DNA from 2 places in the Terribacillus jepli genome. Region 1 is predicted to be linked to the other one. Evidence: riboswitches for the same ligand, from Rfam matches in the RefSeq annotation. Region 1 holds a riboswitch; the other holds the start of a gene.
What was found. Region 1 has a riboswitch for glycine ahead of AB1K91_RS01830 (amino acid permease). Riboswitches for the same ligand answer to the same signal wherever they lie in the genome.

Region 1 (15,934 bases):
CACTATAATCATACATTATAAACAATTGTTGAATAATCAACAATTGCCTTTTAATTTTTCCGGATAACTATAAAGATTTTATAGAAGAGGAGTATGACGATGAAAGTATTAGTTTATGGAGCCGGAGTTTTAGGAAGCTATCTTGCCCACGCATTAGTTAGAGGAGGGAATGATGTTTCCGTTTTAGCTAGAGGAAAACGATATAAACAATTGAAAGAAGATGGAATTGTTATTCGTCATCATTTCCAACGAAAAAATACTGTCGATGCAGTAAATGTGATCGATCAACTTCAACCGCAAGACCACTATGATCTCATATTTGTTGTGATGAAATACAACCAATTCCCATCGGTCCTTCCGATATTAGCGGAAAACATAAGTGACAATATCGTGCTTGTTGGGAATAATGCGGATGCTGCAAGCATGCAGACATTCCTAAATGAAAATAGCAAAGTTAAAAAGAATATGGCATTTGGTTTTCAACTTAGTGGAGGAATGAGGGAAGACAGCGGTCGCATCATTGCCATACATGGGAGAGGACAAATGGTAATCGGTGGCTTAGACGGTGACATACCATTTAAATCTGCATTAGAGCAGACGTTTAAGAATGCAAAATATAAACTAAGTTTTAATGAAAATATTGATGCTTGGCTTAAAAGTCATATGGTACCGATTGCTGCTATGAACGCAATCCATTATATGAATAATTTCGACTTTCATAAAATAGCTAAGGATAAGAATGCATTAATGCAGATGATTTCTGTAATGGATGAAGGGTTTATGATTTTAGAAGAATTGGGATATCGAATTGATCCAGCCTTTCAAGTGAAAACGGTGCGTAACCATCGAATTTTTGCTTACCATGGTTTGAAAATTTTTCATAAACTTCCGGTGACTAAATTGATTGAGGGCTCCTTTAGTGAAATAAATGCCTTATTTGAAAAATTTGATGAATTGAAAAAGGCGGTGAATATTTCAACTCCAAATTGGGACGCCCTGAAAAAACAATCGACTGATAAGTATAGAAATGAGGTCATTCGTGATTCAAGATAAATAAAACCCATCTGATAGTAGCTTCTTTGTTATTCCATAAAAGGGCGCAAATATTGAATAAGAAAGGACATAACATATTAACGATAAGCCTTATGACGTTCGTTATGTAATTGATGACACTTACCAGGTTACAGGTTCATTCCCGCTGAAAAACGCGGAAAGATTGTTCAAGGTTAATACGCTAAATGGATGGCTGATGCTTAAGAGCAGGGGATTAAGGTAGACTTATCGCGGAACAAAGATACAGGCGGAAAATTAAAAAAGTGTGTAGAAATCTAATTACAGAGGTAGAGATTAATTCGAAAACCCGGTATAAAGACTAAAAAGTTAAAAATATGATATTCGATCCCAACCTGTAAGATTACAAGGCTTTATCCCTGTTTCATAGGTGAATAAGGCCTTTTTGCGTTTTCTTGATTACTATAAAAAATGGAATGAATCTGCTTAATCATCGCTATTTTTGTTTCATTATCTCTTCCTTCTTTCCCGTTCATATTCAGTTCACATAAATCACCTATACTCCATTCAGAGCTTAAAAATGCTTCTAATAAAATATCAAATTCAACTAATTATCGGGAGGATACCAAATATGAAAACTGTTGATATAAACAGCAAGTGGGCTGTTGAAGCGAGCGGTCTTGTAAAGACGTTCGGTGAGAATCGGGCTGTTGACGGAGTGGATCTGAGGGTGAAGGCGGGTACGATTTATGGTGTACTGGGACCAAACGGAGCTGGCAAGACAACCACGATCAGGATGCTGGCTACATTACTGAAAGCAGATGCTGGGTCGGCTCGTATTTTCGGATATGACATTGCGAAGGATCCGCAGATTGTGCGGAAATTGATAGGGGTGACTGGTCAGTATGCTTCTGTTGATGAGTCGCTGAGCGCTACGGAGAATTTGATTATATTTTCAAGGCTGCTTGGCTTAGGGCGGAAAGAAGCGCGGGCGAAAGCAGAAGAGCTGCTGGAGGAGTTTGGGCTGACAGAAGCGGCCAAACGTCCATTGAAGCATTTTTCCGGCGGGATGCGCCGGCGTCTTGATCTTGCGGCCAGTCTCATTGCCAAGCCGCCGCTCATCTTTTTGGATGAACCGACTACTGGATTGGATCCCCGAACACGGAATCAGATGTGGGATACGATTCGAAAGTTGGTGAAGTCAGGCACAACCGTATTGCTGACGACACAATATCTGCAAGAGGCGGATGAACTGGCTGACCGGATTGCGGTAATCGATCAAGGCAGGGTGGTAGCCGAGGGGACAGTAGATGAATTGAAACAGTCTGTCGGCAGTTCTTCCTTGCATGTCAGTATACAAAACGCCGATCAAATGGCTGCTGCCAAAGAGCTGGTGGAAAGGATACTCAACGTAGAGGCGGCGGTTTCGGCAGAAGGAGGAAAGATTACTGTTCCTCTTGCGGATGCTGATGTGGTCTCAGACCTGCTCATGGCACTGCGGGGGGAAGGAATCCAATTGGCAGAGCTGAGTGTACAGAAACCAACCTTGGATGAGGTATTCTTGACGATTACTGGAAAAGGGAAAAAGGAAGAGGTAAAATCATGAACAGTTATATAGATACACATGCTGCTGACAGGCAGCTCAAGAACAGATCAAGTTTCCGTCAAGCGTTGATGAACAGTTTCACCATGGCTTTCAGAGGTCTGCTGAAGATAAAGCGTACGCCTGAGCAATTGTTTGATGTGACATTACAGCCGATTATTTTTACGCTGATGTTCACCTATATTTTCGGGGGTGCTATCTCAGGGGATGTAGAAAGCTATTTGCCGGTCATCATTCCGGGTATTTTGGTCCAAACGGTTATCAGTACCTCCGTGGTCACCGGTGTACAGCTGCGGGAGGACATGGATAAAGGGGTATTCGACCGGTTCAAGTCGTTGCCGATTGCCCGAATTGCCCCGTTGGCAGGAGCATTGATGGCAGATACGATTCGATACACGATCGCAACGATCCTTACTTTTGTGATGGGCTATATCATGGGGTACCACCCAGAAGGCGGGCTCAGCAGTATCATCATTGCTGGTATTCTCGTTGTCGTCTGTGCCTGGGCTGTCAGCTGGATCTTTGCTTTCTTTGGTGTGATTGCCCGAACAGCTTCCAGTGTGCAAGGGATATCCATGCTTGTGTTATTTCCGCTGACGTTTCTTTCCAATGCGTTCGTGCCAGCAAATACGATGCCTAACTGGTTACAGGGCTTTGTGAATATCAATCCTATTTCGCATCTTGTCACTGCCGTAAGGAATTTAACCAACTCGGGCACCGTGGGCTTGGATATGACCATTTCGCTTATTGGTGCTGCTGTGATCGTAGCAATCTTTGCGCCTATCACGGTTCGTGCTTATATGAGAAGGGTCTAATGGTAAAATAGTAAAAGTACAAGGAGAATCGTCGTGCGGCGGTTCTCTCTACTTTATAAAGGGAATGGATCATATGCCAAAAATCTTAATCGTAGATGATGACGCACATATTCGAGAGTTGATTCATTTGATTCTTTCAAAAGAAGGTTTTTCCATTGCGGAAGCGGAAGATGGGGAAGCTGCATTAGCGATTTTAGAAACAGATAAAATCGACATGATCATCCTGGATATCATGATGCCGAATATGGATGGCTGGGCATTTTGTCAGGAAGTACGAACCTATTACTCCGATACTATGCCGATTATCATGCTAACGGCAAAAGGGGAAACGATGCAAAAAGTGAAAGGGTTTGATCTCGGGGCAGACGATTATATGGTGAAACCATTTGCCGCGCCTGAACTAGTCGCTCGTGTAAAAGCACAGCTCCGCCACCACCAAATATCCGTCTCCAATCAAATCAGGATAGGGAATGTACTGATCGATCGTGCCTCTTTTAAAGTGATGATTGAGGATGAGCATGTTACACTGCCGCTTAAAGAATTTGAACTGTTGTTTAAGCTGGCGGCAAACCCGCAGAAAACATTCTCGCGCGAACAATTGATTGAAGATATTTGGGGCTTTGATTACGAGGGAGATGAACGCACTGTCGATGTCCATATCAAACGACTGCGCCAGCGGTTTTCCTGCGAAGGCTGTCCGTTTAAAATCACGACCATTCGCGGCCTAGGCTATCGTCTGGAGGTATTGAATTGAAACAGCGTGAATTCCTGAAACGTCTTATCGGTATGTTTGCCATTATAGGTTCTTTACTCATAAGCTGGGCTTTCGCTTATTGGCTAACCTCTGTCTTGTATGATGTTATTCAATTCCACCCGCATGCATTGACCAAACAGCTCATTAATTCTATATTGGGGTTTCTTTTATTTGGCTTGGGTGTATTTTTCGTTACCAGAATCAAGTGGGTAAGAGAAAGGCAGGACAAGTTCTTGCATCCAATGATTCAGGCGATGAAGATGATGGCAGAAGGAAACTTTAATATAGACCTTTCTTTTTATATAAGTCAGTTCAATGGGCGCACAGATCATCCTTATTATAAAATTATCGAAAACATCAATAACATGGCAGATAAGCTAGGGAAAATGGAAGAAATGAGACAGGAGTTCATCTCGAATGTATCCCATGAAATCCAGTCTCCCTTGACGAGCATCAGCGGATTTGCCCATGCTTTAAAAAGAGATGACTTAAGCCCCGAGGAGCGGAAACACTACCTTGAAATAATCGAAACCGAAAGTATCAGGCTGTCAAAATTGAGCGAAAACCTATTGAAGCTGACTTCCTTGGAATCCGATGATTTAATCCTTGAGCGAAAAACCTACCGATTGGACCATCAGCTCCGCCGGATCATCCTTGCCAATGAACCGCAGTGGGCCGAGAAAGACATAGAGATGGATATTTCCCTCGAAAATGTGAGCCTTACTGCGAATGAAGATCTAATGGATCAAGTATGGATCAACCTCATTCATAACAGTATAAAATTCACCCCAAACGCAGGGACCATTACCGTTACAGTAGACAAATTACCAAACGGCCAACCAATGGTCCAGATAAAAGATAGCGGAATTGGCATGGATGAAGAGGCCATCATGCATATGTTCGAGCGCTTTTATAAAGCTGATAAATCCAGAACCCGCAATGCTGGGGGTAATGGTCTGGGACTATCTATAGTGAAGAAAATAATCGATTTGCATAAAGGGAAGATTGATGTTATCAGTCAGATTGGTAAAGGGACAGAAATAGTGATTACATTCGAGCTTGCTTAGAGTGAATTTCACGATTCCAGTGTCTTTTCTTTCCCTATATAATAAAAGAAGCTCAGCGATCTACATGCGCTAAGCTTCTTTTTGGTTTTAAAACAAAGTCAAGCTCCCAGTCTTCTTCACATGCCTTTCCGCCTTATTCACCAGCCAATAGGTAAGCAAGCTCAGAGTAATCAAGATACCAGCAAGCAGTAGTAATGGCTGTGCCATGTCACTTACGGTTTTTCCTTCCATGATAAAACCACGGATGATTTGCAGGACATAGGTGAGCGGGAAGATGAATGCGATTGCTTTTGCCCAGATGGGGAAGGCCATTATTGGCATCCTTACACCTGAGAAGAATTCCATCGGTGCTTCAAAAATGGTGTAGAGGATGCCGGCGTCACGGGAGAACATGAAGATGACGTTTAAAAATCCGCCCCAGATGATGGCGCTTAGCATCAGGAGTGCGACCGCAAATGGGATGAACCAGATGCTGGCGATTTGCAATTCGCCGATGTATACCACTGTAAAGATGGCAAAGATGCTGAACAGCCATACTGCCTCGATCAGATTGGCGGCTGCTCTGCCGAACATGAACAACGTGCGGTTCACAGGTGTCAATAAAATCAGTTCCAATGTTCCTTGCTGTCGTTCGTAAGCCATTTGCCATGCTGATTGCACCATGCTCCAGAAGAAAATATAAGCCAAGTAGCCGATGATTAGATAAAGTCCTAGCTGGTCAGCAGCTACAAAGCGGGTCAGGGGACTGTCTTCGCCAAGGTTGAATGGCGAAAACGAAAAATATGCCTGTATGAACAAGATAGCTGGCCATAAGAAAAGCGAGAAGTAAACCAAGCGGTTATTAAAATGATGTCGGTGGCTTTTCTTCATTTCAGCCCAAAGGATATGGATCTTATTCATGATACCCGGCTCGATTCCGCCAGCTGCAGGATGGCGTCTTCCAGTTTCGGCTTTGATGTTTCCAGCTTTTTCAGCTGCAGCTTCTGTTCTGTAATAAATGCGATAAACAGGGAAGTAAAGTCGAATGGACCGGTCATTTTTAAACTGACTTCATCTTGGAATGGTGTCACTGCAAGCTGGATGCCTTTCTTTTCTAGCTGAATGCTCAACGCGCGTTCTTTTTCGGCATCCATCTGCTCGAGCGTTGCTGTCAGGTGAAAGTTCTTCACTACCTGTTGGATGATATTTTCCGGTGTATCCTGCAGCAGAAGTTTGCCTTGTTCTATGATATAAACACGGTCGCAGAGCACTTCCACTTCCTCCAGATAATGACTTGTAAGCAGGATGCCTTTGTTTCTTTCCCTTGCCAGCATCCGGACTGTTTGACGAAGCTGTTTGGCCACGGGAGCGTCCAAGCCTAATGTGGGTTCGTCCAGGAATAAATAATCAGGATCGTTGATCAAACCGCGGGCAATCTGCAGTCTTTGTTTCATGCCTTTGGAGTAACGTTCCACTGGTATGTCAGCAGCTTCTCTCAAGCCCACCAAGTCAATGAGCTGGTCACAGCGGGATTTCAGCATCTTCCCTTTCATTCCGTACAGGCTGCCGAAATACATCAAGTTTTCTATGGCATTCAATCGCCAGTACAGCATCCGTTCACCGCCGGCAATCATATTTACATGCTGTTTGACATACTGGGAATGGGTCAGTGCATCTAGACCATCTATCCGGATGGTGCCGGAGGAGGGAAGAAGCAGGGAGGCAAGCATTTTTATCGTCGTCGTTTTCCCAGATCCATTGACACCTAACAAACCGATGATTTCACCGCGATTAATTTGCAGACTTAGTCCACCCACTGCTTGGATCGTTTTCGTTTGTTTCCGCAGCCATCCGCTTTTTTCTTTCACCTGATAATGCTTGACTAGGTCTGTTGCCTCTAACATATAAATGCCTCCTTATCCAAAGTGTTTTTCCATGACTGTACGTTCCATCCGTTTAATAGCAAATGATCCAATCACGTAATATACAAATCCAAGACCGGCAAGTATGCCTAGCTGATAAAGCAGGGAGGCATTCCACTCCCCGGAAAGCATGGCGGCTCGGAATTGTTCCAAGCCATAAGTAAGCGGCATGAAGAAGCTGATAGCCTGCAGCCATCCTGGCAGAAATTCCGGCGGGAATGTCACACCGCTCACCAGCATCATCACAACGAATAGTGTGTTTTGGGTGATATAAGTATCCCGGAAAGCCAGCATCAAGCTGCCGAGCAGCAGTGCCTGTGAAAAGATTGCAAAACAGAAAAAAACGAGTGAAGCAGCCAATAAGCCGATATTTACATTTTCCAGCTGTAATCCGAAAAGAAATCCAATCACGATGATTGCCGCTGCTTCCAGCATCGTACGCGTCAATCCCTGAGCGGCACCACCTAAAAAATAGCCCTTTCGGGAAGAGGGGGTTAGCATCAGGGATTCCAGCGTGCCTTCTCTCATTTCGGTGATCAGCATCCTGCTGACAATCATCAACAGCGAGACGGCAAAGGAATTGAATACACCGCCCAAAATCACATATGACAGATAGTTGGAAGTTCCGGTTACTTGAACAAATGCTTCGTTCAATTCGCCATGAAAAATGAAATGATAAGACAGATAAGCAAATACGGTCATATAGATGCCGTCAAGGATGTGACCAATGAAAAACGACCATGGATAAGCCCGTCTTGTGCTTATCCATTGCCGGTGAAACGTAGCCGTAAAAGCTGACCACATAGCGTTTATTCCTCCTTTAACTTCGGACTGTCGAAAAATTGATCCATATCCACGCGGATCATTTCCAATGCGTGTTTATTCGTTTTGTAGAAAACATAATGACTGCTGCGGGTGCTATCCAATAAGCCCGCAGTCTCCAGCAGCTTCAAATGCTTGGAGACCGTTGCCTTGGCAAGCCCCAGTTTTTCCGTGAGCTGCTGCGTGCAGTATGGGTGATACAGCATCAGCTGCGTCATCTTCAAACGGGTAGGATCTGCCAGTGCTTTGATCATTTTCAACAAATCCAACGGTACTTCTTCCCTGCTTTCCTGTGCTGGGAATGATACCTGTTTGGCGACCGTAACATGCGGTGTATCGGCATCAATCAACAGATGTGGTGCCACAAATGTGGAAGGGAAGATCGTGATCTTCTCCATTTCCTGATAGCGTACAGTGTATGTCCTTGCTTTTAAAAAATGCACCGCATCTTCTTCCACCAGGAAACGCGGGTGTACTGCTTTCAAGGTATTTATTGCATCTTCTTTGATATGCAAATTAAAATCATTGGCAGCTTTGATCAGCCATGGCTCGACATTGTAGAGCTCGCGGGCAAAATACACATGATAATACGTGTGAAATAGTTCATATACACATTTTTTGTGATATGCCGGGCGCGCTCTAATCTGTCTTTCCCCTGCTGTCAATTCATCCTCCGGCAGATGCGTCCTTGGTCCAAGCAATACCTGCACAAATTGATGGTCATTCATCAGATTCCAGCCCTCTACAGCTTCCTCTGCATACTGACAGTTACGCGTTTCAGCAAGCAAGCTATCCATCACATGCAGCCATTGATTCGTTATCTGACCATAAAAGAGAATAGCTTCATACAAGTTCTTTGGCATAGCAGCTATCAGCTCATTTGCCCAATTCAGCCTGTCAAGATGGTGATCCGGTTTCACCAGCACATGCAGACTGAGCAGCAACTCGTGATAAGGACTGTAGACAGCCTTAACATGCTGCTTTATCCATGAATTCAATTGAAACATGATCATGCTCCTTTTTGATTCGCGATTTCGCGAATCAAAATCATAATTTTGCAAAATTATTAAACATTATAGAGAAGGGGGTATGGGGTGTCAACAAAAAGTTGGAATAAGGACGGAAATCTGGATAATAAGAAAAGGCTCCCGCATGAGGGAACCTTTAGAAGGGAAGGATGGATACATTCTTTCATATGTAACTGGAAAAATGTTTCCTTTAGATAAATGAGAAGTCCCAAAATAAGATATCCGAGGGACGGGCTTGATGCCTATTTAGCAGACCCAAACTGATAATTGGCCGATATGATGGATTTCGTGTGAGATGATATAAGACTTTTTCATAGGACGGTTTAATGGTTGATTCATTTCTTCTGCTATATTCAAATACTTTTTTTACTCCTTGAGAGAGGTAGGATTCAATGAAGTTATGCGTGACAGGGCTTGTGAGGCTCGAGAACGTGATGACATCTTGTAAGGTAGTGATTTCCCGGATGTCTTTCATGATGACAGGAGTGCCTTGCAGCTAATTAATCCAAATTTGTTCACAGTCAATAACGTGGAACAGATTATGCAGGATACTCCCGTCGCGCTTTTTTGTCAGTTCTTCATAGGAGATTGTTTTACACCAGTCAAACCAATCTTTTCTTATCTGTCAGTTATACCTAAACATTCCGATCATTATAATTACTCCAGACGTTTTGGATTTCACTTTTTCGTAGCATAACAATTCCTATTTTACTATTTTTTGTTAATGAACTGTATGTTAGGATAACAAATAACAACATTGGTCCAGTCCTCATGAACGGAACTTTACAATTTAGGAGGTCTTGCAATTGCCAGTAAGCTCCATCATTCAAGAACATTTTGGTGAAGTATTCAGAAGCGGGCAGTTTGAAGATATTTATCGGTTAACATCAAATGAATTTCAGCAGTTAGTGCCCTTGAACGAATTCGTAGACTTATCAGCATCCTTTAATGAAGGGGTCGATCATTATAATCTAGAATTCAAAAATGCTTTTTTAAACTTCGTTAACTATGTCTGGATAGATGATCAAAGAGAGAAAGCGATCAATGTGACTTTTGATAAGGATCATCAAAAAATCCAAGGTCTTTTTTTAAAGCCTTATATAAAGTACACAGATAGTGACAATATCCTCACGCAGAATAAGTACATGATGCCGGTAAAAGGTGAATGGTTCGTTTTTTGGGGTGGTACAAATGAGTTCATGAATTATCATTACGTTTATGAGAATCAGCGCTATGCGTATGATTTAGTGAAGGTAAAAGATGGTCTATCTTATCAAGATACTCCAACCCATAATGAAAACTACTATGCGTTCGGCGGAGAAATTGTAGCGCCGGCAAATGGCAGAGTTGTGAAAGTGGTTGATGGAATGATAGATAATATCCCTGGCGAAATGGATCCTGATCATCCAGCAGGGAATTATGTCATGATCGAGCATGCAAACGAAGAATATAGTTTGCTGGCTCATTTGAAGAAGGATTCGATAACAGTGAAGGTAGGGGACGATGTGAAGGAAGGACAAGGTATCGGAACCTGTGGTAATTCTGGAAACTCTTCCGAACCTCATTTGCATTTTCACATCATGGATTCTGACGATTTGGAGAAAGGGAAATCAATCCGAATCCAATTCAGGGATGGTTATGAACCTATCCAGGGGGATACTGTTTTTAACGAGTAAGAGATTGGAGGATATCCAATCTCTTTTTGTTTAACTGCATCGAAAGATCCGAAAGCCTAATTTATCTTTGTTTTGCTTTGTGATTTCTTCATGCATTTCCAATATCTCTAATAATGCGTCATCGATATATTCCGATAGGGAGAAATCCGAAGCATGCTGCTCATCGATTTGTTCCGATGAGGCTTGATATTTTGTGCTGTTAATTCGTTGAAATCCAGCTTTTTTGAAGGCTGCAAGCCATTCGTCTTCTGTTAATAATTGTGGGAAACAGTAAAAATCCACGATATTATCCCGTTCTGCTTCAGGGATTGGTTGCTCCAATACCGTTTCGACTGCAAGTAAGATGCCGTTTGGTTTCAAGACTCTTTTGAGCTCGGAAATGGTGGAGAAGACGTTGGTGAACGCTAGCACGGATTCTGAAAGGACGATGTCAAAAATTGCGTCTTGGTAGGGGAGATTTTCCGTGTCCCCGAGTTTGACATCAATCGGTAAATCCAAGGATGAAAATCTCTGACGGGCTTTATCCACCATGATGTTATTGTTGTCTAAAGCACTGACTGTGCAGCCGAACTGCTGTGCAAGATGAGCGGCAGTTTGCCCGGTACCGCAGCCGATCTCCAAAAGTGCTGTTTGTTCATTGATTTTTTCCTCGGACACAATTACCTTTGTTAGCTGCAATCCCCCTGGATGGGCGCCGCCCACGCCAAATAGCGCTAAACAATCAAGATATGTGTAATTCAAATGTAACCCCTGCCTTTGGTATGACATCATTGCAATATGCTATGAATACAGAAAAGATTTGTGATGCTAAAAAGGCAGGATGCACTCCTGATGAATAAAGTGATGATGTTAGGAGGGGTGAAATGGGCGTAATCAGAACGGATGAGTGGCTGTTTCGTGAATATGAAGATCCAGTCGGGATGTGCGAAAAGCTGACAGAACATTTTACTGACGCTTCTGCTGCTGAAATATATGATTACTTCGTGCGGCATGGTATGTATCGCCCGCTTAAAAAGAGGAGTAAACAGCTGGATGATACCGTGTGGAAAATAGTACAGCAGGATGAGGATTTTCTGCAAAAGGAGTGGGAAGGTCCGGATATTCCTATCTTTATCTTTCCATCAGATAAGCATAATAAATGGCTCCAAACACAATTAGGCGGTAAGTCAGGCCTGGCTTTCAGGGATAAGCTATTCTTATTCATTTCTCCGGAAAATATTGAAAAGGAAATAAAAGCAATTTTGACGCATGAGTATAACCATGTATGCCGGCTGAATCGTTTTGATAAAAAAGAGGAGATGTACACATTACTGGATACCATTGTATTAGAAGGGATTGCGGAAAATGCCGTAAGGGAAAGATTGGGGGAAGAGCAGACTGCAAGGTGGGCATCCTCTTATTCTGAGAAAAAGATCGGAAAAATGTGGTCCGATTATATTCTGCCGAATCAGGAGCTTTTGCCTCAGCATCAGGAATTTCAAGCTATTTTATTTGGTCATCGAAAATACCCGAGGATGTTGGGATATTGTGCTGGTTATCATGTAGTGAAAAGATATATGGAGAGACACAGTATATCAAGTAAAGAATTGCTGTCCGTTGAAGCAAGCGTCATTGCCGGTGATTATTAGGGGTGTAACATTCCATGTGCTGCGTGTTCGTTGATGGGATGGAGTATGTGCGGGTATGAGGGAGCCAATCCCTGGATCGACATGACCACTGTCATACCCACTTCTCCATGAACCGGGTGTCTTATTAGATCCAGAATAGAGAAAGCAAAGCTATACCTGCGATAGCTCCCAATGCCACTCCCCATCCAAAGCCCCAGCCACCACCATATCCATAACCGCCATAACCGAAGCCGCCTAGGTTCCTGGAACGACCGAGTGGCTGCAAGTAAACACGATTTCGTCCTACACGCTGGATGATTCCTCTATGAATTTTGCCATCATGGCATCGGATTTCAACTGCTTTACCGCTGTATTTTTGACATAATGAACGATATTGTCCAACTGACATACCTTCACCCCCATAATTTTAGGATTCAGGGTATTATATGTCCCGCTTAAAATATCGCAGGGTACACATATCTCAGGTGTTTAGCGGAATCTTGGCGGCCAGTGAAAAGTCTTGGAGGTTACAATCCAATTGGGGATTTGACAAAAAATCAAACAAACATTAGAATCTAAATAACTTAATAATAAAGCTATGAATGCTATGGATGACACTATAGCAGGAGCAGCTTCTGGAGAGACCGCGATTTGGGCGGCGCCGAAGGGTTCACAATCTCAGGCAAAAGGACAGAAGGGTATCGGATATGTATTTGTGTTTTGCTGTGCGCGCATGACCAATAGTATTTGTTATTCTTGTGATCAAGAGATTGGAGAGCCTCCAATCTCTTTTTTTTATTGGGTTGATTGAAGGAGGAGTTAGATTTGGCACAACAAGGGTTAAAGAGGGACTTATCCAATAGACATGTGCAGCTGATTGCTATTGGCGGTACGATCGGCACCGGGTTATTCCTGGGATCCGGGAAAGCAATCCAGCTGGCTGGACCATCTATCATCTTTGCCTATTTGATCGTCGGCATGGCGCTGTTTTTTGTGATGAGGGCGCTTGGGGAATTGCTTTTATCCAAAGCAGGTTATCAATCCATCACGGATATAGCCGAAGAGTATCTTGGACCGTGGGCATCGTTTGTCACGGGTTGGACATATTGGTTTTGCTGGATCATGACAGCGATGGCGGATGTGATTGCTGTCGGGGTGTATGTGAATTATTGGTTTGATATCCCGCAATGGGTACCTGCACTTATTTGTGTTGTTGTTTTATTAGGTCTTAATTTATTGACGGTCAAGCTGTTTGGGGAATTGGAGTTTTGGTTCGCTTTGATCAAGGTGATCACGATTCTGGCATTGATCGGAATCGGCATTGTGCTGCTGGTGATCGGATTCCAGACAGACACGGGAACCGTTTCGGTTACGAACCTGTGGGAGCATGGGGGAATGTTTCCGAATGGAATTTCTGGTTTCTTGCTCGCCTTTCAAATGGTAGTCTTTGCGTATGTCGGTGTGGAGCTGATCGGTGTTTCGGCAGCCGAAACAGCTGATCCGGCCAAGAATATCCCGTCGGCGATAAATAAGATTCCGTTGCGGATTCTATTTTTCTACGTGGGTGCACTTATCATCTTGTTAGTCATCAACCCATGGACCGAACTGAATGCAGCCGAAAGTCCTTTCGTGAAAACATTCAGCCTGGTTGGTATCCCGATAGCAGCAGGCATCATCAACTTTGTCGTATTAACATCAGCTGCATCTGCCGGAAACAGCGGCATGTTCTCGACAAGCCGGACTTTATATAATCTAAGCAAACAAGGACAGGGACCTTCGCAGCTTGCCAAACTGAATAAAAAGCATGTCCCAGCGAATGCCTTATGGCTATCTGCCATTGTCGTATCAGTGGGAGCACTCTTAAGCAAACTCATACCAGAACAAGCCTTTGGAATTGTCACGAGCATTAGTGCAATCTGCTTTATTTGGGTTTGGAGTATCATCCTTATCTGCCATCTGAAATACAAGAAGACACGTCCAGAATTGCAGAAGAAATCAACATTTAAGGCGCCGTTTACGCCATTTGTGAACTATGCTGTGCTAGCGTTGTTTGCAGGGGTTCTTGTTATTATGCTGGTGGCAGATGAGACGCGACCGGCGTTGTTGTTGACACCTTTGTGGTTTGTTTTGTTGCTGGGGTTGTATTGGAGCAGAAAGAGAAGGACAATCTGACACATGAAACAAAGATATTAAAAGTTTGGAACAGCCTCCAATGAAGGGGGCTGTTCCTTTTTTTCGAGTATCAGTACTTACATTTCTGTTATTGTTCACCACAAGTTCATTATGGTAGATTCAAGATGAAGCATGGAGGAGGCGGTTAGAAACATGCAATTTTTAACGTATGAATTGGCTCAGGAAATTGTGGAGCGTACGATGAAGATATTAAATCAAAATATAAACGTAATGAATGAGGCAGGGGTAATCATAGGTTCCGGAGAAAGCGAGAGGATTAACCAGCTTCATGATGGGGCTCTTCTTGTCCTTGAAAAAGGCGAAAGTATTGAAATAGATGATACCAGTGCCGTGGGAATGAAAGGGTCAAGGCCGGGCATAAATTTACCGATACTTTTTAATGATCAAGTCGTCGGCGTTATCGGTATTACAGGTGAGCCGGAGCAAATCCGAAATTATGCCCAACTTGTGAAAATGGCGGCAGAATTAGTACTGGAGCAGTCATTTTTGCTGGAGCGGGTGCAATGGAAGCAAAGACTCCAGAATGAGATTGTGAATCAGCTTATCTCAGAAGGCGATTTGAATGAAGAAGCCTTAAAGCAGCGTGCTGGCTTTATTGGGATAGATTTAGAACAGTCCAGAGCTGCTATCGTGATGGAAATAACGGACGATGCACAGGTTACAGCGCAAAAGCTGATGAGAGCGGTTCGATACGAGATGAGTAAAAATGATTTAATCGGCATTACTTATAATGATGAGATTGTCATATTGAAAGTTTGTGAGAACAAAAAAGAAATAACTCCCTTTTTAGAGCGATTGCAAAAGGTTTCAACCGGTAAAGCCCTTATTGGTAGTGGTAGTATAGCAACACAATCAAATCAGTTAAAGACCTCTTTTTATCGGGCGAAAAGAGCGATGATGATAGGTCGTAAGTTACATCCTTGCACAAGCTTTTTCCCATACGAAAAATATCAATTGGAAATAATGCTGTCGAAAGTGATCCAGAACGTGGATAAGACCGCCTTTTCTTATTATGATAGACTCTTTGATCAAGGGAAGAAGGGTGAACTGATCCATACCTTGGAAGCATATATAAATGAGGGTGGAGAATTAAACAAAATTGCAGAAAGCTTATTCATTCACCGGAATACGCTGAGGTACCGCCTTGATAAGATTACCGAACTGACGGGCAAGGATCCGCGGAACGCAAAGGACTTAATGGAACTATATATGGCAAATCTGCTGCATGATATTAGCTAATTGTGCAAATGCACAATTCTGATTAATTTTCCCCACGATTATTTCATCTCTTTTCACAATGTAACCACATAGGAAAACGCTTACAATAATAAATATAAAGATTACATAGTGTGGAGGGAACAGCATGGATGTAACTGTAAGCGCTTTAGGGGCGATATGTGCCTTAGTCATAGCAATTGTACTTATCTTGAACAAAGTGCCGCCAGCATATGGCATGG
Region 2 (15,934 bases), on a different contig from region 1:
AACAATGAGTAAGGATGGATTATTGGTCGGTGTCGATATCGGAGGCACGACAATCAAGCTCGCCATCATCGATGATACGAGCGAAATCATAGAAAAATGGGAAATTAAGACAGATAAGTTCGAGCAAGGTTTGCACATACCGAAGCAAATCTGGGCAACGATCCAATCGAAGCTGTCCGAACTCGGCATTGCCAAGGAAAGGATCCAAGGCATTGGTGTAGGGGCTCCGGGTTTCGTTGTCCCGCGAAATGGTGTCATCGCAGAAGCGGTCAATGTCGGCTGGCGGGACTTTCCTCTCTCGGCTGAGCTTGGTGTATTATCTGGTTTACCTGTATTCATCGACAATGATGCTAACCTGGCAGCGTTGGGTGAAGTGTGGAAAGGTGCAGGAGCCCAGCAGGAAAATATCATTGCCATTACATTGGGAACAGGTGTGGGAGCCGGCCTGATTGCTAATGGTCATATCATAAATGGTATCAATGGTACTGCCGGGGAAATCGGCCATGTCACGGTCGAGGAAAATGGTGCACCATGCAATTGCGGGCGCAAAGGATGTTTGGAAACAATCTCTTCTGCTACCGGCATCAGCCGGCTGGCAACCGAGTCTGCTGTTGAGCATCCACAGAGCGGTTTGGGAAAACGCCTTGCCGATAACGGTCAAGTTTCTTCCAAAGATGTTTTTGAGCTCGCTGCCAAAGGGGATGAACATGCCAAAGGGATTGTGGACAGAGCAACCACTGTCTTGGCACATGTTTTATCCAATGCGGCTATCCTTACGAATCCTTCCCGGATCATTATCGGGGGCGGCGTATCAAAAGCAGGGGATGCTTTGATCGGTCCTATCAAGGAAACGTTCAAAAAAGCAGCGCTGCCGCGAACAACCTATGAATGTGAAATCGTGCCGGCACAGCTCGGCAATGATGCAGGTGTCTACGGTGCTGCGTACCTTGTCAAACAGCACTTGGAAGAGGCCGCAAAATAAAGAAAGAAATGCGTGCATGGCAGCAGCGCAAGTTGCTGCCATCTGTTTTACGCTCTGTTCTATAATGAGGAGGATTTTTACTTGAAGCGAACATTCACTGCACCATTATATATTTTGGCGACAGTTTTGTTTGGACTGAAGACGTATATCATTTATCGTTTCCTATTCAACATCAGTTTGGATAATGCCATGCAGGAATTCATTCTGCTGCTGAATCCATTTGTAAGTGCTTTTCTGGCTTTTGGCCTCAGCGTATTATTCTCACGTAAATGGCAGATACGGTACATCCGGTTCATCAGCCTGGTGGGTTCTATCATCTTGTACATCAACTTGATTTTCTACCGTCACTTCAGTGATTTCCTCACAGTGCCGGTCCTCATGCAAGGAAGTAATGCCGCAGACCTTGGCGGCAGTATTCTCAGCCTCATCTATCCACAGGATATCCTGCTGTTTTTGGATTTGGCTATCATTTGGTTCCTGAGCTACCGTTATAAAAATACTATGACAGTCGATTATCTTCGCAGAAAGAAAATTTCGACCATGGCTGCTATCGCGGCTGTCGTCATCATAAACATCGGGCTGGCAGAGGCCGAGCGTCCGCAGCTATTCACCCGCGGCTTTGACCGGGAGTACTTGGTCAAGAACATCGGTTTGTTCAACTTCCACATCTATGATGCCGTCATGCAATCCAAGACAGAAGCCCAGCGCGTATTTGCCGACGGGAATGAACTCCCGGAAATCCTCTCGTATGTAAATGAAGAAGTAGAGACAGACAAATCGGCTAAATTCGGGCAGGCGAAAGGGAAGAATGTCATCTTCATTTCCTTGGAGTCCATGCAAAGCTTCCTGATCAACAACGAATTGAATGGAGAAGAAGTCACACCATTCCTTAACAGTCTGACAGAAGATAAAGATACGTATTACTTTGAAAATTTTTATCACCAGACAGAACAAGGGAAGACCTCTGATTCCGAATTCCTTGTTGAAAATTCTTTATACCCGCTGCCGCGTGGTGCTGTGTTTTTCACACATGGACAAAATGAATACAATGGAACACCTGAAATTCTCGGGCAGCACGATTATACTACTGCTGTCTTCCATTCGAACAACTCCAGCTTCTGGAATCGTGATGTGATGTACGACAGCCTCGGCTACGATACATTCTATGATGAAAATAGCTATGACGTCATTCCAGAAGGCGAGGATCAGAACACAGTCGGTTGGGGACTGATGGATAAACCATTCTTTGAACAGTCCATTCCATACTTGCAAGAGATGGAACAGCCATATTACACGAAGTTCATCACGTTGACGAACCACCACCCATTCGATTTGCCGGAAGAGGAAGCGACGATCGATCAGTTTGATTCCAATTCCCAGACATTAAATAAGTATTTCCAAACAGCACGCTATACAGACGAAGCAGTGCAGCAATTTTTTGAGCAGCTGAAAGAATCCGGCGAATATGAGGATTCCATCATCGTCATGATGGGCGATCACTATGGCATCAGTGAATATCACAATAAAGCGATGAGCCAGTACTTGGGCAAAGATATCACGCCATATCAGCAAGTACAGAATCAGCGCGTGCCATTCTTCATCCACATTCCAGGTGATGGAAATGGGCAGGTGATGGAAAAGGTTGCCGGACAGATTGATGTGAAACCGACTATACTTGGTTTGTTGGGAATTGAATCCGAACATGACATCCAATTCGGTAATGATGTGTTTGCAGAAAATCGTAAAGAGTACATTGCATTGCGAAATGGAGATTTCATCAGTGATGATTATGTGTTCACCAATGATATGTGCTATGACAGGCTGACAGGTGAACCAGCGGATGATAAAGAAGGGGAAGAAGCAGAGATATCCGGGGAAACCGGTGAACAGATTGAAAGTGTCTGTGAGCCGATACAGGAACAAGTGACAAAAGAACTGAATTATTCCGACCGGATCATCTATGGTGACTTACTCAGATTTTATGATTTCAAAGAAGGCAAAGAAAAAGCTAGCTGACAAAAAGGATCGTTGCACCAGCAACGATCCTTTTCTTGATTGGCTTATAATAAGTTCATAATGGAAATAGTCGTGATTACAGCCGCATAAATAAAAGTAAAGATGGCCTGTGTCACTTGTTTCTTTCTGCATTCGGTGATAAATGTGCGTACACAAAGAAATGCAAAAAGAAACAAGATGATGGATAAAATCACTTGCCTGCCCTCCTATGAGCATAATAATTGGTTTCCTGCTATACTTGTGTTAATAGTAGCTTGGTAAATACTTTCTATATAGTAGTACACTAATATATACTTGTCGAGCGAACTTTTAAGTTTTTCTGGAAAGGGGCATCCAAAAAATGAAAATACATACAATAAGTCTCGGACCCATGGGAACGAACTGTTACATAGTGGAATCAAAAAACGACTGCCTCATTATTGATCCAGGCGGTGATAGTGTCAAATTGATTGAATGGATCAAGCAAAAAGAGCTGCGGCCACAGGCAATCCTTTTGACACATGCCCACTTCGATCATATCGGGGCAGTGGATGATGCCAGGGATATTTATCATATTCCTGTTTATCTGCATGAAGAAGAAACCGATTGGCTTGGTGATCCAGGCAAGAATGGATCAAAAATGTTTCCGGTCAAGCAAATTACGGCAAGGGATGCTGATGAGAATCTGAAACCCGGTGAGATGAAAATTGGGCAGTTTGCTTTTGAAATCCGTCATACACCCGGACATTCCCCTGGGAGTGTCACGTTGGTCTTCCACGAAGATAAGCGTGCAATCGTTGGCGATGCATTGTTCCAGCGCGGTATTGGACGAACCGATTTGTACCGGGGTGATCTGCCGACTTTGATGCAGAGCATAACGGATCAATTATTGACATTACCGGATGATTATGAGGTCTATCCAGGACATGGGCCGAAAACGACAATAGGGGAAGAGCAAGCCAAAAATCCATTCCTGACATAAAAAAATCCCGCCATATCGGCGGGATTTCATTTTACTGGGCTAGCTGGATTCGAACCAACGATAACGGGACCAAAACCCGCTGCCTTACCTCTTGGCTATAGCCCATCGTACAAAAATTAGTTTGCACGATTGTAATGTACTTATTCATGATGAGTGATATTTTTTATAAAAAATTATCGGTTTTTCAGTATAATCTGTTTTGATTACATAATGTACAAGAATCTGTCCATCATTCCTGCTGATCGTTACATCGGCTTCCACAGCTTCGTTATGAATTTGAAGCGTTTTTTCCTCTGTATTCAGATTTGGGAGATAGTGTTTTTCAACAGTATTGGTTGCAATGGACGCAGCTTGCTCTAATTTGTATTGCTCGAATAGCAGTTCCGTCGATTGTACCCTAATGGCAAGAAGCAAGCTGGCGGAAGTGATCAAGAGCAGGAAAAAAGCTGTAAGGAAAAGGAGGAAAGGATGGAGGAATCCTTTTTCATTCCGTAACAATCCGCTTTTCATACGACGCTCCCTCTTTTCCTCGAACTATTGCAATGATGGTGCTTCCATCCAACTGAAATTCCAAATTCTCAATATGATGAAGGTAGATTTCATGGCCTTTACCGTTAACGCGTCTCCGAATCATATCTTTATATTGTTCAAAGACAGCTATCCTCCCTTGCTGGTCCTCGATGAAAAGTCTATTTTCCTCTATTCCTACAAAGTTTCCTTTGTGTACTTCCATTGAAATGAAGTGAAGTGCTTGTCGGACTGATAATGACTCTGTTTCTGTATTTTGAGTCATGGGCGCGAGCAGGGGAGGAATGGATGAAAGGATCAAGATCAATATACTTAGTGTGATCAATACTTCCAGGAGTGTGAAGCCTTTATTACTCGAGATATCCATATAAGCAGTTTCTCTCCTCTCTTCCACCTCCTTTTAATTCAAGACATCCCTTCTTCATCCCATCTTCGATACTGAATGCCAACTCTATAACCAGCTCGTCCTCGTACGACTTTTGGTTTTTTGGATTGGGCTTGGCCAGTTCATTTTGGAGCAGGCTATAATACGCTGCCTTTGTTTCTTGGATGAGTTGTTCTTTTCTCAGATCAATCAATGAGGGTAGCAGCAGGGTACACATAAGCAGGAACATACCGAAGCTGAACAAAGCATCCAATAAAAGAAACCCACTTTGTTTAGGAACTGCTCTCATAGCGTCCCCTTCCTTTGCCGAGCTGAAAAACAAGTTTTTCAGTTCCTGTTGGAGTGTATAAGGTCAGACTGCCTGGATTTAGTACTGTACCTGATTGGCTGAAGGCAAATGACATGGCCTCAGGAGAAATTTTGATTGCATAACCATCTGGAATTTTCCGGACTAATACATCCTCTTGTAATTTCCCTGAGTAAATCTCATATTTTTCTTTTTCCAGGTAAAGCTTGGCCGTCCTGTCGAACCGGGTGTATTGCTGGAGATAAAGAAGGTCTTGTTCCAGCTGTTGTTTGAATTGGTTCACTTCTGCTTTTACGAGGAGATGATGATGGATTCCAGTTCCGATTGCAATCAAAAAGGAAGACAAACCCAGCACAATCATCAATTCAAGTAAACTGTAACCTCCATTTTTATTATCCTGATACATCTGTCAAAGAAACTCCGCCTCCAGGACTGATCACCAAGGTTCGTTTACCGCCTTGACATGTCGTCTCCGTCAAGTATCCGTTTTGAAGCTGGGACAGGGAGGTAGGGGCTGTTCCGTGGTCGATCTTATATGTCTGGACTTGGCTTTCTGCTAATTTTACTAACGCATCGCATCCTTGCGTTTGGACACGATCATTTTTATCAGCCAGATTGGGTACAACCAGGATCATCAAAACAGAAATGACGAGTAAGACAATAAGCATTTCAACCAATGTGAATCCCTTTTCGTTTCTCACTAGTTAACCTCTTTCTATAATGTATTGACCATCTGGAACATGGGCAACAGCAAAGATAAATAAACGATGATGATACAAAGGGCCATGATGCAAAGCAGAATAGGCTGCAGGAGATGAAGGTAGGTCTTTGTCCGTTCCTCCATTTTGGAAGTCATGATTTCTGCATACATCAGCAGATCCTTCGATTGGGATGCTACATCCCCTTGATTTATAAGAATGCTCTGAAGCTGCGCATCGAGCAGCGGGAAGCCAGGCAGGCACTCGTCCATCGTCCGGCCGGAAGACAGCTGGGAAAGCAATATGCTGCTGTACAGCTGCAGCATATCGTGATAATGCTGTTTGGACAAAAGCTTAAGGCTTTCAAATAACGACAGTCCGGCTGTAAGAAGATTGCCTAGTTGAATGGCGAACTGAAAACTTGTCCTTGTACGGGCAATCCGATGAATGCCAGGCAGTCTTTCCAGGTAATAGCGTTTCTTTTCCGATGATAATCGTTTCCGAAGATGCTCTTGGGAGAGGAATAGACCGATGCCAATCGCACCGAAAGCCAAACTGCCATACAAAAAGAAATTCACCAAACTGGAAAAAAAGCCAAGAAGGTCCGCAGAATCTGCGGAATAAGCGAATAGGGAAAGAAAAGAAGGGTAGACATACAACTTGACGAAGAAGAGAAGCAAAAAGATACTGATTAAAAGAAAGACTGGATATCGGGTGACTTTCTTGAATTTCGTCAGCTGCTGCATCTGTTTGTGCAAAGTGGTATAGCTTCGTTCCAATGCATCTCCCAGGTTTCCATCGTGATGGGCCACGTAGAGATGGATGACGATAAAAGGTGAAAAACGAGCGTGAGAGAAAGCTTCATCCAGTCTGAGACCCTGTTGTAGACTTTCTTGTAACTTCCGGGTTACGGATTGCCATTGCGGCTGCCAGTGCAGGAAATCAAGCGAGTGAGCCATGTCATAGCCTTGCATGCGCATTCGATGAAGCTGCTGCAGGAAAAGCATCTGCTGTTCCATAGATAGCAGTTTGTCTTCCTTCTTGAACCTGATAATTTTTTTCCGTGATAAAACCATATGCATAAGCTTTCCTCCTAAGTTTCGCAAATGTCAGGAAAGATGTATTGTACGCTCTCAGCAAGCAGCTGATTTGATCAGAATCTGCCAGCTCCATAATGGCAGCGCGAGAAGAACGTGGCGCAGTGACTGGGAGCAGCTCCAGTGAAGCTACACCGATCAAGGTATGTTGTAAATCCGCTTCCGGTATCCCCATTTCTCTTAATCGATGAATGGCGCCTGCAGCATTTTTGGCGTGCAGCGTGCTGATGACCAGGTGTCCTGTCCTGGCCGTTTCAAATGCAAAACTCGCGGTCGTTTCATCCCGGATTTCCCCGATCATCAGCACATCGGGATCATGACGCAACGCCGCTTTCAACCCCGCCTGGTAGGTAAGGCCAGCTTTTTCATTCACTTGTACTTGCAGCATATTCTCCATTCTCTTTTCAATTGGATCCTCCAAGGTGATGGCTTGATACGCTTTCTTTTGCAATAAATCCTGGAGAAGGGCGTACATTGTCGTCGTTTTCCCACTGCCAGTCGGTCCGGTAAACAGCAGGATTCCTGTGTTTTCCACCAACAGCTGGCGCAACTTGTGAATTTGAAAAGGAAATAATAAAAGCTGATCGAGCAAAGGGGCATCGCTTTGGGGCAGGATTCGAATTGCCAAGCTCTCCGTTTGCTTAAGAGGCAAGGTGGATAGCCGGAGAGAATATTGTTTTTGCCCTTTATAGGAAAATGGCATCGCCCCGTCCTGAGGTTTTTGCATTTCCCCAATATCCATTCCGCTGACGAATTTGTAATAGGCGATAAGTTTGCGAAAGCTCATGGTCGAAAGACGGCTGTGAAGGATTCGTTTTCCGTGGATTCGTATATATACGCTTGTTTCATTCTCCTCTGGCGTAAAGTGTATGTCTGAGGCTTGCTGCCGAATTGCTTCCTCCATTAGATTTTCTGCGAAATACGAAGGACTGCCCTGCACGTATGTCACCTCCTTAGCTGATACCTTACTATAAGATCAAAAGAGTCGTCATCTAGAGAAAATACCAAAATCGACCATGCAAGCATGCTTAAAACCAATTAACCCTGATACATACAGTCTTCTTGGTTCATGGTGTATGGAAAGAATTGAAATTGGCTACCCTAATAAGTAAAAGTAAGGAGGTTAGGAGATGTCCTCAAATGATTATTTCCGATTCGTAACCCAGGAGCTGGTGAAAAAGATGGATGCGCCGAAGCAGGAGAAGAAAGAGAAGGAAAAAGAAAAACATCAGCTGCACGGAAAGTGGTTTGGTGTACTGCCATTTGCTTTCAAATTATTCTTCCGTCGTAAAAAGTAAGAGGCCCGAACAAGGTTCAGGCCTCTTTTTTATGGAGCAGTTTTCGGGAGGTCCCTTCCGACAGATAGAAGATACCGGCATTGATCGTTTCCATTCGAATGGATGGTATCAGTCTTTTGTGCAGGGCGTCTAGTTCGTTTTGGTACAATGCGGTTCTTTCCTCCCGAACCTCCTCTTCCAAATCTTCCTGATTGCTTTGGTCAAAGAAATGCGCCAGTAAAGCTTCTTCCTGTTTGAGTGTATCAGCTGTTTCCTTTACCCAGTCATCATCGATGGTATGCAAATAAGACTGCATATAGCTGCTGATACGCTGATAGCCGCTCTGGTATCGGATGATGGGGGAAAGGCAATAGCATTGATCACTGATTTGCTGTTTGAATTCCACCTGCGAGAAGTTCTCCATCCAATCGGTTGCAAGCTGACCATTCAATAGCTGTAATCCAACAGAATGAGTTTCCGTACGTTTGCGCTTGCCGGAAAAATGAACGCTCATATTACGGATGAGCCATGGGTATAACGGCGTCCGGGAGGCTGAATCGACTTTTTCATACAGACGGGTAACTTGAGCGGATTCTCGGATCAGACGGAAAATCTTATGCAGACGCGGGCTGCCGAAATGAATATGCTCTGCTTTTTCTGCTGTTTGATTCGGATCGGTCAGGAGGGTGAGCTCCATCGGTTCGCCTTCTTGGCCAAGCCTTTTCTTGTAACGCCAATAGAAGGGGCGATTCATCAATTCTTCATCCAACTCAGGAGTGAGAAGGAAACGGAGCAGGCCATCGTTCTCTTCCAGCAGCTGACAGCCATTCGATACGAAAAACTTTCGCAGGAACTGATGAAGTGTTTCTTTATCCATGTAATTTCTCCCTTTCCAGCTGCTGTCCGGTTTCGGTGATGACCGCAGTCAGATTGTCGAGCTTGACTTTGACCTCACCGTCGGATCGTGAATCAGCGAAGATCCTTTTGATTTCTTTTTCCATATCAGATAGTTGAAGTTCGGCAAGGATATGATCGAGATTACCGATTACCCGCTCGAATAAGTTGATTTTCTTATAAAGCAATTCCAGAATGTGTGCTTCAAGTGTGTTCCGTACGGCAAAATTATAGATTTGCACATCCTTCTGCTGACCGAAACGATGGATACGGCCGATACGCTGTTCCAGCCGCATCGGGTTCCAAGGAAGATCGTAATTGATCATATTGCTGCAAAATTGGAGGTTGATTCCTTCTCCGCCGGCTTCGGTCGCGATCAGGACTTGCGCGTGCTTTTCGAACAGCTCGCGCATCCAGTCCTTTTTGCCGGCTTTGAAACCTCCCCGGAAAGGAACAGACGATATGTCATGCTGTTTCAGCGTCCATTGCAAATAAAATTGCGTTGCACGATATTCTGTGAAGATGATGAATTTCTCTCCGGGCGGGGCGGCCTTGATCAGCTCGACAACCTTCAATGCTTTGCTATGCTGGGGCAGCTGTTCGATTTCTTTCATGAGCGGCAGGTAGGCAATACCCGATTCCGGATTTTCCTCGACCATTTTCTTCATGGATAAATACGCTGCTTCCCTGGAGCTGCATAGCTCACGGAGCAGGGTGATTTTCGCAAAAGTTGCCGCGGAGCTGGTGGAATCCTGCATATGCTCATACACCTGACGCTCTGCTTCGGTGAAATCGATCCAAATGGTCTCGACTTTCCGCTTTGTCCATTGCAGCCCTGTTTCTTCGCGGCGGTTGCGGACCATCACTTTTCGGATAAGTTCCTTCAAATAATGATGCTCTTCTGCATCTTTGCGATCATCTCCATATGTGTCTTTGAATTGCTTATAGCTGCCAAGATAGCCAGGCTTTAATAAGGATACGAGATTATAAATGTCACTCAGTCTGTTTTGAACTGGCGTTGCAGTCAGCAGCAGACAATATTTCTTTTTCAGCGCCTGGATGAAAGCATAGTTCTTTGTCCGGCTGTTCTTCAGTTTATGTGCCTCATCGATAAGTACGAAATCGTAGTCCTGCTCCAGGATGATTTCCCGGTGAGGAGAGCGTTTAGCCAGGTCGATGGAGGAGACGATCACGTCGTAATGCTCCCACACATACTGCTTGCGCTGGGAGGCGGCTGGTATATGGAACTTGGAATTCAATTCATTCACCCACTGGTTGACAAGGGATGCAGGGACAAGAAGGAGTACTTTTTTCACTAAGCCGCGAATCATCAATTCTTTCAATACAAGACCTGCTTCTATCGTTTTTCCCAAACCTACTTCATCTGCCAGGATGGCGCGTCCGTTCATCTCCTCGACTACCCGCTGGCTCGCTTGGAGCTGGTGCGGATGGAAGGTCATGTGGGGCAGATACCCAGGAGCGACCAAACCAGTGAAGGTGTCAATATTCGTTTCTTTGGCAGCTGTATAAGCCATTTGAAAATGCTCCCAGGATGCTGTATCTCCTTCGTGCTGCAGCACATCATCCATCATGTCGATAAATTGCTGATCATCATGTATTTCCGCATGCATCGTAAACTCATCTCCTTATTCTTCGGAGTTTTATGAAAAAGCATAAAAAGATAGACACAATCTAAAATTGTTATGTTATAATGAGGCTGAAACCAAACATTATTAATATTTTTTGTTAGAATGTTTGGGTTTTGCTTTTTTATAGGTTGATTGTCTGTTAGTATGCCCGCGATTTACAATTTCATAAACCGCGAGTGAATGTTGGAGGAGAGACCGCTGCACAGCGGCGCCGAAGGAGCAAATATTGAGTGAATCTCTCAGGCAAAAGAACTCCAGCACGACGCAACTCTGGAGAGTGTTTCCATAGTGGAAGCCACCCAAGAAGCAATTATGGTCCAAGGACGATAAGAAACTTTCTGGTAAATGGACAGAGCCCCTCAAAATGTATTTGAGATGGGCTCTGTTTTTTGTTGCGAGTTACATAAGAGAGGAGAAGGATGATGAGTGAGTTGAAACGAACACCGCTTTATCCTGCTTATCAGGCTAACAGCAAGACGATCGATTTTGGCGGCTGGGAATTGCCGGTACATTTCAGCAGCATCCAGGAAGAGCATCATGCTGTAAGGCAATCTGCTGGTTTATTCGATGTATCCCATATGGGGGAGATTTTGGTTCACGGACCAGCGAGCAAGGATTTCCTGCAGTATGTCTTGACGAATGACGTGGACTTGCTCGTCCCGAATAAAGCGCAGTACAGCGTCATGTGTCATGAAGATGGGGGAACAGTGGACGACCTGATCGTTTATATGCTGGAGGAAAATCGTTATCTATTGGTTGTCAATGCCGCCAATACCGAAAAGGATTTCGGATGGCTGCTTTCCCACAAACGTGATGGCGTGGAAATCGAGAATCATTCAGAAGCCTACATGCAGGTTGCCCTCCAAGGACCCCATGCAGAGCAAATCCTACAGCAGGTGGCAGCAGCTGAATTGTCGGAAATTTCGTTTTTCCGTTTTGCTTATCCAGCGAAACTGGAAGGCATTGAGGGGGATTTCCTGATCTCTCGCACAGGCTACACGGGCGAAGATGGTTTTGAGATCTATGGACCTGCCGCAAGCGGGCAAGCTGTCTGGGAACTGCTGTTAAAGACAGGTCAGCTATATAATCTTCAGCCAGTCGGACTCGGAGCGAGGGACACATTGCGTTTTGAAGCGAATTTGCCTTTGTATGGAAATGAATTGACAAAGGAAATCACTCCAGTCGAAGCTGGTATCGGCTTTGCGGTGAAAACGAATAAGTCCGCCGACTTCATCGGGAAAGAAGTCTTAAAAAAGCAAAAAGAGATCGGAACTGAACGAAAGCTAGTCGGTATTGAAATGCTGGATAAAGGCATTCCCCGTCATGGGTATCCAGTCTTCAGCGATGATGAACAGATTGGTGAGATAACGACTGGCACCAAGTCGCCTACGCTGGATAAATCGATCGGCCTTGCCCTCATACAAGCAGATGCTGCTGAGGTAGGCAATATTGTAGAGGTGCAGATCCGGAAAAAAAGATTACTGGCCAAGGTTGTCACAATACCATTCTATAAGCGGAAATAGGGGGATACGCCATGGATTTCAGATACTTACCGATGACAGAGCAAGACAAAGAAGAAATGCTGCAAACGATCGGTGTGAAGGACACAGAGGAGCTTTTCTCTGATATTCCGGAAGAGGTTCGCTTGAAAGAGCCGCTCCGGATCAAAGAAACGAAGAGTGAAGGAGAACTGAAAGCGGAACTTGCTGACTTGGCAGATCGCAATATCACGATGAAAACACATGCTTCCTTCCTTGGTGCGGGTGTGTACGATCATTATATTCCTTCCATCGTCGATCATGTTATTTCCAGGTCTGAGTTTTATACAGCTTATACGCCGTATCAGCCTGAAATTTCCCAAGGTGAACTGCAGGCCATTTTTGAATTCCAGACAATGATAGCCGAGCTGACTGGAATGGATGTAGCGAATAGTTCCATGTACGATGGCGGAACAGCTCTTGCCGAAGCAGCCACATTGAGTGCGGGTCATTCGAGGAAGAGAAAGATCATTGTATCTGAAACGGTTCACCCGGAATCGCGTCAAGTGATCGATTCCTATGGAAGAGGACAACACTTGGAAGTCGTCACTGTCCCGCATAAGGAAGGGTTGACTGATTTAAAAGCGTTGGAAGAGTTAGTGGATGAAAATACGGCCAGCGTCATCATCCAGTATCCGAATTTCTTCGGTCAAGTCGAACCGCTTGCCGACGTTAGAAAAATCATTGATACACAGCCAAAAGCGATGATGGTCGTTTCCAGCAATCCGCTGGCTTTGGGTTTCTTGACACCGCCAGGAAGTTTCGGAGCCGATATTGTCGTCGGTGATACACAGGTGTTTGGTATTCCAGCACAATTTGGCGGCCCGCATTGCGGTTATTTCGCAAGCTCGGCTAAATTGATGCGCAAACTGCCGGGAAGGCTTGTCGGTCAGACGAAGGATGAAGAAGGCAGACGTGGCTTTGTCCTCACACTGCAAGCTCGGGAGCAGCATATCCGCCGCGATAAGGCGACGTCGAATATTTGTTCCAATCAGGCGTTGAACGCACTGGCTTCTTCAGTTGCAATGAGTGCACTAGGGAAAAAAGGTGTGGCTGAGATGGCTCACTTGAACATACAGAAAGCCCACTATATGAAAAAGCAGCTTGAAGCACACGGGCTGCAAGTCGCCTTCCAAGGCGCCTTCTTCAATGAATTGGTAATTAAAGTAGACGACGATGCGGATGCACTGAATGATCATCTGGTTACACAAGGGTTTATCGGGGGGTATCACTTGGGACGGATAGATGATCGTTTGAAGAACCACATACTTGTTGCTGTGACGGAGCAGCGCACAAAAGAACAGATTGATACATTCGTAAGAGAGGTGGCGGCAGTCCATGCAAAACAATACTGATTTCCCATTGTTATTTGAACAAACGAAACCAGGCAGGACGGGATACAGTTTGCCGTCGCTGGATGTTCCTGAAACGGATCTATCGGAAGTTTTCGATTCAGATTATATTCGAAGTGAGCCAGCAGCGCTTCCAGAATTGAGTGAGCTGCAGATCATCCGGCATTATACAGCTCTTTCAAGAAGGAATTACGGTGTGGATTCTGGATTTTATCCGCTCGGCTCCTGTACGATGAAGTATAATCCGAAAATCAATGAAGATGTCGTCCGCATGGACGGTTTCAGCCATGTGCATCCATATCAGGATCCAAAAACGGCACAAGGTGCGCTGGAGCTTATGTTCGATCTGCAGGAGCAGCTGAAGGAAATCACTGGCATGCATGAGGTTAGTTTGCAGCCAGCAGCAGGAGCTCATGGGGAATGGACGGGACTAATGATGATCCGTGCCTTGCATGAGAAAAATGGGGAGACGCAGCGTACGAAGGTCATCGTGCCGGATTCTGCCCATGGAACGAACCCTGCTTCGGCAACAGTTGCTGGATTTGAATCCGTGACGGTTAAATCCAATGAAGAAGGACTCGTGGATTTGGAAGATTTGCGTCGGGTAGTTGGAGAAGATACAGCAGCACTGATGCTTACGAATCCGAATACACTCGGTCTGTTTGAAAAGGATATTTTGGAAATGGCCAAGATTGTACATGAAGCAGGCGGCAAATTATATTATGATGGTGCTAATCTCAATGCCATCATGGGCTATACAAGACCTGGGGATATGGGTTTTGATGTCGTGCACTTGAATTTGCATAAGACGTTCACCGGCCCGCATGGCGGCGGTGGTCCGGGATCTGGTCCTGTCGGTGTATCGGAAGAGCTGGCTGCCTTTTTGCCAAAGCCAATCGTACGCAGAGCAGGAGAAGAAATCATTCTTGACGAAGATCGTCCGGATTCAATCGGGCGCGTGAAGCCATATTACGGAAACTTCGGTATAAATGTTCGTGCATATACGTATATCCGTACAATGGGGCCAGAAGGATTGAAACGCGTAAGTGAATATGCAGTTCTGAATGCGAATTACATGATGCGTCGCTTAAGTGAAGCATTTGATTTGCCATACGCACAGCATTGCAAGCATGAATTCGTTCTCTCCGGACGCAGACAGAAAAAACTAGGAGTCCGGACACTTGATATGGCCAAACGATTGCTTGATTTTGGCTATCATCCGCCGACCATCTACTTCCCGCTCAACGTAGAGGAAGCGCTGATGATCGAGCCGACCGAAACGGAAGCAAAAGAAACATTGGATAGTTTCATCGATACGATGCTGGAGATCGCTGCAGATGCAGAACATAATCCAGAGATCGTCCAGGAAGCACCGCACACGACAGTCGTCAGCAGAATGGATGAGACGACTGCTGCCAGAAAGCCGATCCTTCGTTATATACCTGAATGAAAAAAAGAGCTTTGCACATTACGTGCAAAGCTCTTTTTCAGTCGCCTTTACGTTTGATTTTACCGCTCCAGGCCTTGAAGCCGCCTTTAAGCTGGTTAAGATCCTGGCATCCTTTTTTATGCAGCATAGCTGCAGCTCGTACGGTACGTGTACCATTTTGATCATACAAGTAAACAGGCTTGTCCTTTCGGATCTCTGCCATACGGTAGCGAAGCTGTGTCAGCGGGATATTGCGGGCCCCCAGGATATGTCCTCCGTCGAACTCCTTCGGCTCGCGAACATCGATCAGCTGCGCTTTACGATAGCCAGCTTTGAATTCTTCCTCTGTAAGAGTTTTTAAATGTTTCTTCTGAATAAAATAACGGATTACACTGTAAAGAATGAATACAACGAGTGCAATGCCGATAACCAGTACTGCTTCCATGTCATTTCCCCCATCTGCTGATACTCCAGCTTATATTATAGCAATCAAGTCCTCATTTTCAAAGAATTTTTACAGTCGTTCAAATAAGTGTAACACTTTTGACCTTCTTCAACTTTGTTGGCTTGTTTGTCCGATGGAAAAGGTGTATCATGTAAAGATGTAGAAGCCGCAGTGGTTTGAATGGAGGAGTATTATGCCTACACCCAGTATGGAGGACTATATCGAACAAATTTACATATTAATGGAGCAAAAAGGATACGCTCGTGTATCGGATATAGCAGAGAATCTGCAAGTCCATCCTTCCTCTGTCACAAAAATGGTGCAGAAGCTGGATAAAGATGAATATTTGAAGTATGAAAAATATCGAGGTTTGATT

Region 2: linked by a shared signal. The riboswitch ahead of gcvT (glycine cleavage system aminomethyltransferase GcvT) and the one ahead of AB1K91_RS01830 (amino acid permease) in region 1 are both predicted to bind glycine.

The regions. Positions count from the first base shown of each region.
Region 1 covers NZ_JBFEGH010000001.1:348,634-364,567, forward strand. The annotation lists gene AB1K91_RS01760 (ketopantoate reductase family protein) at 100-1,053, shown strand; gene AB1K91_RS01765 (ATP-binding cassette domain-containing protein) at 1,643-2,617, shown strand; gene AB1K91_RS01770 (ABC transporter permease) at 2,614-3,429, shown strand; gene AB1K91_RS01775 (response regulator transcription factor) at 3,503-4,183, shown strand; gene AB1K91_RS01780 (sensor histidine kinase) at 4,180-5,250, shown strand; gene AB1K91_RS01785 (ABC transporter permease) at 5,338-6,150, opposite strand; gene AB1K91_RS01790 (ABC transporter ATP-binding protein) at 6,147-7,133, opposite strand; gene AB1K91_RS01795 (ABC transporter permease) at 7,146-7,955, opposite strand; gene AB1K91_RS01800 (ArsR/SmtB family transcription factor) at 7,961-8,980, opposite strand; gene AB1K91_RS01805 (DinB family protein) at 9,498-9,623, opposite strand; gene AB1K91_RS01810 (M23 family metallopeptidase) at 9,808-10,677, shown strand; gene AB1K91_RS01815 (class I SAM-dependent methyltransferase) at 10,708-11,418, opposite strand; gene AB1K91_RS01820 (DUF2268 domain-containing putative Zn-dependent protease) at 11,541-12,305, shown strand; gene AB1K91_RS01825 (hypothetical protein) at 12,430-12,693, opposite strand; glycine riboswitch at 12,910-12,988, shown strand; gene AB1K91_RS01830 (amino acid permease) at 13,110-14,456, shown strand; gene AB1K91_RS01835 (CdaR family transcriptional regulator) at 14,610-15,716, shown strand; gene AB1K91_RS01840 (GntP family permease) at 15,841-15,934, shown strand, end outside.
Region 2 covers NZ_JBFEGH010000013.1:20,486-36,419, forward strand. The annotation lists gene AB1K91_RS14370 (YqgQ family protein) at 1-12, shown strand, start outside; gene AB1K91_RS14375 (ROK family glucokinase) at 5-982, shown strand; gene AB1K91_RS14380 (LTA synthase family protein) at 1,064-2,998, shown strand; gene AB1K91_RS14385 (hypothetical protein) at 3,043-3,192, opposite strand; gene AB1K91_RS14390 (MBL fold metallo-hydrolase) at 3,339-3,959, shown strand; tRNA gene AB1K91_RS14395 (tRNA-Gln) at 3,994-4,064, opposite strand; gene AB1K91_RS14400 (hypothetical protein) at 4,104-4,469, opposite strand; gene comGF (competence type IV pilus minor pilin ComGF) at 4,444-4,854, opposite strand; gene AB1K91_RS14410 (hypothetical protein) at 4,838-5,161, opposite strand; gene AB1K91_RS14415 (prepilin-type N-terminal cleavage/methylation domain-containing protein) at 5,145-5,585, opposite strand; gene comGC (competence type IV pilus major pilin ComGC) at 5,572-5,880, opposite strand; gene AB1K91_RS14425 (type II secretion system F family protein) at 5,895-6,896, opposite strand; gene comGA (competence type IV pilus ATPase ComGA) at 6,838-7,914, opposite strand; gene AB1K91_RS14435 (YqzE family protein) at 8,105-8,272, shown strand; gene AB1K91_RS14440 (YqhG family protein) at 8,289-9,128, opposite strand; gene AB1K91_RS14445 (DEAD/DEAH box helicase) at 9,121-10,776, opposite strand; glycine riboswitch at 10,971-11,059, shown strand; gene gcvT (glycine cleavage system aminomethyltransferase GcvT) at 11,217-12,317, shown strand; gene gcvPA (aminomethyl-transferring glycine dehydrogenase subunit GcvPA) at 12,329-13,687, shown strand; gene gcvPB (aminomethyl-transferring glycine dehydrogenase subunit GcvPB) at 13,671-15,134, shown strand; gene AB1K91_RS14465 (rhodanese-like domain-containing protein) at 15,172-15,558, opposite strand; gene mntR (transcriptional regulator MntR) at 15,752-15,934, shown strand, end outside.